One region of the Methylophaga nitratireducenticrescens genome, then DNA from elsewhere that is predicted to be linked to it. Evidence: riboswitches for the same ligand, from Rfam matches in the RefSeq annotation. Region 1 holds a riboswitch; the other holds the start of a gene.
What was found. Region 1 has a riboswitch for cyclic di-GMP ahead of Q7A_RS00375 (thrombospondin). Riboswitches for the same ligand answer to the same signal wherever they lie in the genome.
Positions count from the first base shown of each region.

Region 2: another riboswitch for cyclic di-GMP. It lies ahead of Q7A_RS06825 (hypothetical protein); the one in region 1 lies ahead of Q7A_RS00375 (thrombospondin).

Region 1 is NC_017857.3:81,382-84,533, forward strand. It holds gene Q7A_RS00370 (GlcG/HbpS family heme-binding protein) at 91-525, shown strand; gene Q7A_RS00375 (thrombospondin) at 659-1,417, opposite strand; cyclic di-GMP riboswitch class I at 1,435-1,514, opposite strand; gene ycaO (30S ribosomal protein S12 methylthiotransferase accessory factor YcaO) at 1,729-3,152, shown strand, end outside.
Region 2 is NC_017857.3:1,404,822-1,407,973, reverse strand. It holds gene Q7A_RS06830 (PEP-CTERM domain protein) at 317-841, opposite strand; cyclic di-GMP riboswitch class I at 870-954, opposite strand; gene Q7A_RS06825 (hypothetical protein) at 1,251-1,781, opposite strand; cyclic di-GMP riboswitch class I at 1,810-1,895, opposite strand; gene Q7A_RS06820 (hypothetical protein) at 2,179-2,703, opposite strand; cyclic di-GMP riboswitch class I at 2,732-2,816, opposite strand; gene Q7A_RS06815 (undecaprenyl-phosphate glucose phosphotransferase) at 3,021-3,152, opposite strand, start outside.

The sequences.
Region 1 (3,152 bases):
CCTGTCTGGATCCTGTTTCTTTTGTGAAAAACTGCTGTTGAAAAAAATTTTCAACCGCTCCCTATCCAACAATTCAATAAGGAGATAACCATGCACGTTACTTCAGAATCGGCAAAAAAAGCGATTGATGGTGCACTCAAAAAAGCTGAATCAACAGGCACTCGTATGTGCATTGCCGTAGTTGATTCTGGTGGCGCGCTTAAAGCATTCTATCGTATGGATGATGCCTGGGTCGGCAGTATTGATATTGCCATCAAAAAAGCGCGTACCGCTGTATATTTTGGTATGCCCAGTGGTGAGATCGGCCAATTATCCCAACCGGGTCAGCCTTTATATGGCATCGAGCACTCGAATGATGGCATGATTACTTTTCCGGGGGGCGTACCAATTGTGGATGACGAAGGCTTTATGTCTGGGGCAATTGGAGTCAGCGGAAGCTCGGTTGAGAATGATGATCTGGTTGCTCGTGCAGGCGTTGAAACCATAGGTGTTTGTGACTTACCGGAACATCCGTGGAGGACATAGAACTTTTTGACGAGGAGTCACATCATTTCACTGATAGTGTAGTGACAGCCTGTAACTGATCGTTCTCTGATCTTCACACGTAATAAATAGGGAGTCATGCTTTAATACATGACTCCCTTTATTACGCTACGTTTTAAGCTTTTGTCTGACGACGTCGCAACCCTAAAAAGCCCATCAAAGCAGGTGCAAACATCCATACAGCTGCAGGCAGAGGAACTTCGCTTGGCGGCTCAACCAGCTTCTGGGTAAAACCGGCATATTGGACCTGAGCTTGAGAATAGTTATAAAAACCGAACTGTCCGGATGTAAAGCTGGTATCCAATACTACTGTATCCCAAAGCGTCAGCTCTCCTTGTTTCACTTCCACACTGAATTGCCCTGGCGTAGTAAAAAAATCGAGATGAAAAGAGTAGCTTGTATTATCTTTCCAACCTTTATCAGTTCCCAAATTACTATCCAGTAGAGTGAAAGCCGAACTGTTGGCCGGCCAGAACTCTATGTTTGGAATAGCCGTATCAGAATCCACTTTGAGAATACGAAAACCGGCTTGTGCAACTCCGCCACCACCGCTCTGTGCACGTTGTTTCCAATCCAGAAGATAATACTGAGAAGGATTCTGGTAACCAAAAACAAAGCCGATAAAGTCATCATCGCCAGTGGTATTGACTCGCCAGGTTCCATCTAACGTATAAGAAGTTTGATTGAGACCATTTAAAAATACTGTCGGCTGACCATTTATAGTTTGAAGCACACTGTTATTATCGCCAGCAACATTCCAGTTGCCATTGCTATCCGGCGTACTCCAGGTTGATAGATCGACAGGTACAGTTTCCGCAACTGCCGATGTTGCCGTGAAAGCAAACGCGCAGGCTATTAAAGAGATTGTTTTCATCCTAGACACTCCTAAATTTGTGCAACCCAGCCGTCTATCATCCAATAGACCCGTAGCTTTCCGTCCTTAACTCACATTAAGTTTGGCAAATATTTAGACACAAATCGTTTAGGCTTAGCTATTAAGCCCATGTAAATTATTAACCAAGGTTAAACCGGTTGACAACAAAAAATTTCAAGATAATTCAGACAGATGAGATTTATGGCAAAAACATCTTTCTGCCACAACCGAATAAACCTCGCAATATTCATTTTGTCTGTTAGGCTTTCCTTCACGTTTATTTTCCAGACCTGTTCCCAGGAGCAAATACAATGTCAGAACAAACTTTTATCAAGGGCAAGGACCGTGATCTGGAAACCAGTATCGCCACCATGCAGGCCAAATTAAAATCATTTGGTTTTGATATCGAAGAGGCCTCTTGGCTTAACCCGGTCAGCAATGTTTATTCAGTCCATATCCGCGATAAAACCTGTCCTTTAATGTTTACCAATGGCAAAGGCAGCAGCGAAAAAGCCTGTCTTGCCAGTGCGTTGGGGGAATATTTCGAACGGCTCAGCGGCAATTATTTCTTTGCCGACTTCTATCTGGGCGAACATCACAGCAATAGTGAATTTGTGCATTATCCCAACGAACGCTGGTTTGATATGGATGGCGATGAAATGCCTGAGGGCTTGATGGATGAAAGCCTGTGGAAATATTTTGATCCGGAAAATGAACTGACGCCGGATATGCTGTTTGATACCAATTCTGGCGATGGCGAACGTGGTATCTGTGCTGTACCTTATCAGCGCCTTGGAGATGGTGAAGTTCGTTATATTCCAGTCAACCTTATCGGCAATATTTACGTCAGCAATGGCATGTCGGCCGGTAATACCCAGAACGAAGCCCGGGTTCAGGGCTTATCTGAAGTTTTTGAACGCTATGTGAAAAACAAAATCATTGCTGAAGGTATCTGTCTGCCCGAAGTACCAGATGAAGTATTAAACCGTTACCCAAAAATCCAGCAGGCCTTGCAGGAACTGCGTGATCATGGCTATCATTTAAAAGTGGCCGATGCCTCTCTGGGCGGTCAATTTCCGGTGATGTCCGTCACACTGATTAATCCAAAAGATGGTTCTGTATTTGCCTCATTTGGTGCACATCCGAGTTTTGAAGTGTCATTGGAACGTACTGTTACTGAATTACTGCAAGGACGTGGGTTGGATCAGCTGGATGTTTTCCACCCACCCACATTTGATCTTGATGAAGTGGCTTCATCCGCCAATCTGGAAATGCACTTTATTGATTCCAGTGGTTATCTTTCTTATGACTTTTTCCGGGAAACACCGGATTTTGATTTCTTTGACTGGGATTATGATGACGCCACAGCTGATGAATTCAAATTCCTGACAGACAAAATCCATGAGCTTGGTTTTGATATTTACATTGCCGATTACAATCACCTTGATGTCTACGCCTGCCGTATTCTGGTGCCGGGCATGTCGGATATTTATCCGATCGATGAACTGGTGTGGGAAAACAATAATGAAGGCGCATTATTCCGCGAGGATTTCCTGACCCTTAAGGATGGTGACCCGGAACAATGGCAGGATATTCTGGATCGCCTGGATGAAGGCGGTTATAACGATCAAACACCCGTCGCACCGTTTATTGGGCTGGCTGCAGATCCCGGTACGCTATGGTCAGAGCTTCGTCTTGGCGAACTCAAAGCCATGCTCTATCTGGCCTTGGAAGA
Region 2 (3,152 bases), 1.3 Mb from region 1:
AGAAGAGGCATTAGAAAAGTCTAAACCAGAAGTCACCCCAGACATTATCATGGCTGCAATGAGAAATCTGATGTGATACTAAATTGTTCATAATATTGGACAAGACCAAGGGCTTGTTTATCTTGCATAACTTCCTTGTTGAACAAAATGAGCATCCAGCAGTAGAGCAGCTTAAAGATTAACATGTCCTAAAACTTTTGATTTTTCCAACTTAATATACTGTTTCGTTATAAGTTTTTTGTTTAACTGTTCAAAAAGAAAAGGGAGCGAAGCTCCCTTTTCTTACAAACTAACAATATTGTTAACTCATTTGCTGTTATGCAGCAGTTGCTTTCAGTGCTTTACGGCGTAAACCGAAGAAGCCCATCAGAGCGGGTGCAAACAACCATAACGCAGCTGGTACAGGTACTGCAGAGATCGACAGGTCATATTTCAATACGTCTGAAGTGGCATTAAAAATATCCACGCCAAAGAAAGTTCCCGCAGTCAAAATAGCCGTAAAGACAAAATCACCTGTGATATTAAAGATTGTTGGCAAACCGACATAACTACCACCAGAGCCAGTAATCTCTCCAAACGCCAGTTGAGCATTACTCAAACTGCTAGTAGGATTGAATGACCATTCAACCTTCACTGGCGTATCAACATCCGTTTGAACATCAAACAAAGATTCCCAAAGTCCTGTATTTTCTACAGTACCGCCAGCTAGAACAGTACTGTTATTATTCAGGTCAACACTTTGAGTAGCGCCAGAAGAACTTACGGTTGATAATGTCAGTGTAGCGGCGTTAGCACCAACTGAGAACAATAAAGCTATACAAAATAGCATCGCATTTTTCATAATAATTTCCTTTAATTGAAAAATTAAGCAATGCAACCCGGCCATCTTCAAATAAAGCCCGAAGATCCGTGGCTTTCCGACCTCACCTCGCGGTAAGTTTGGCTATAAAATCAGGAGCAAACATTGTCCCTGAACCATTTATCTCCCAGAAATTTCTCTCGGGGATAGTTGAACATTACTCGCTAGTTAGTACGATTGGAATTGTACTATGGTACTAAATCGTAACTTTTATTAAAAAAAGAGCCCTATTTAGTGAGCTCTGTGATAAGAGAATGATTTTAGTAATTAAATTTATCTCTTAATGATTTAACACGATGCTCAGACATCTCAAATTATCATGATAAGAATTAATTCAAAAAAGGGAGCCGAAGCCCCCTTAAAACTAACAATATTGTTAACTCTTATAGTGTTATGCAACTGTCATTTTCCGAGCTTGTCGGCGTAAACCGAAGAGGCCCATCAAAGCAGGTGCAAATAACCATAACGCAGCCGGTACGGGTACTGCAGAAATTGACAAGTCGTATTTTAGAACATCTGAAGTTGCATTAAAAATGTCAACACCAAAAAATGAACCGGCAGTTAATATCGCCGTAAAAACAAAGTCACCGGTGATATTGTAGTTAGTTGGTCCACCAACAACATAGCCCCCACCAGGACTAGTAAGAAGACCAAAGGCCAATTGTGCACTACTCAAACTGCTTGTTGGATTAAATGACCATTCAACTTTCACTGGTGTATCCACATCTGTTGTAACTTCAAATAATGATGTCCAAACCCCTGAAGAGGAAACAGTACCCCCAGCTAATACCGTACTGTTATTGTTAAGATCAATACTTTGGGTCGCTCCTCCCAAAGAAACAACGGTTGATAAATTCAGTGTAGCGGCGTTAGCACCAACTGAGAATAATAAAGCTATACAAAATAGCATCGCATTTTTCATAATAAATTTCCTTTAATTGAAAATTAAGCAATGCAACCCGGCCATCTTCAAATCAAACCCAGAAGATCCGTGGCTTTCCGACCTTACTTCACAGTAAGTTTGGCAACATCATCAGGAACAAAACTCCACTTCCGAAACTTTTATCTCCCAGAAACATCTCTCAGTGATGATTAAACATTACTAGCCCACTAGTAATGTTGAGAAATTGTACTCCGCAACTAGTTGCAAAATTATTTCAAAAGATTTTGTTTATCCAAAGAGGCGATCTCTAATATTACTTTTGCTTAGATGGCTTTGGCCTCGCGCCGTAACGAGATTCAATGGCAAAACGCTACAAAAAAAGGGAGCCGAAGCTCCCTTTTCTTAAAACTAACAATATTGTTAACTTAATTAGATGCTATGCAGTCGCTGTTTTCAGAGCTTGACGGCGTAAACCGAAAAAGCCCATCAAAGCTGGTGCAAACAACCATAATGCAGCTGGTACTGGCACTGCAGAGATTGACAGGTCATATTTCAAAATACCTGATGTGGCATTAAAAATATCTACAGCAAAAAATGAACCTGCAGTCAAAATAGCAGTAAAGATAAAGTCACCAGTGATATTAAAGATTGTTGGCAAACCAACATAACTACCACCAGGGCCAGAAATCAAACCAAAAGCCAATTGAGCTGAGTCCAAACTCGTTGAAGGATTAAATGACCACTCAACTCTTACAGGAGTATCAACATCCGTTGTCACATCAAACAATGATTCCCAAGAACCTGTATTAGCAACAGTACCGCCAGCAAGCACAGTGCTGTTGTTATTTAAACTGATTTCCTGAGTCGCACCTGAAGATCCGACAGTTGATAAACTCAATGTAGCCGCATTAGCACTAACCGAGAACAATAAAGCTATACAAAATAGCATCGCATTTTTCATAGTAATTTCCTTTAATTGAAAAATTAAGCAATGCAACCCAGCCATCTTCAAATCACACCTGAAGACCCGTGGCTTTCCGACCTTGCCTCACGACAAGTTTGGCGATTTAAAATAGGAACAAACTTTGTTCCTAACAAAAAAGTCCCTTAGAAACATCTCTCAAGCGACGGTTAAACAATACTGTTACTTTGTTACTAATAATGAGTCATGGAACACAAAATCTCGCTGGCTTAATTAAAACCTTTAATCAGGTGTGAATTGCTTCACAGTGTTAATGGTGAGACAGCGATGTCATACCAAAACCAGAACTCTGTGTATTAATATACATCCTTTCCCACAAAACCTCTAGTGATCGTTAATAAAATAATTTTCAGATCGAGAAGCAGTGTCCAAGTCTGTATATATTGAAGGTCGTACTTTATACGCCCTTCCATTTTATCAAGCGTATC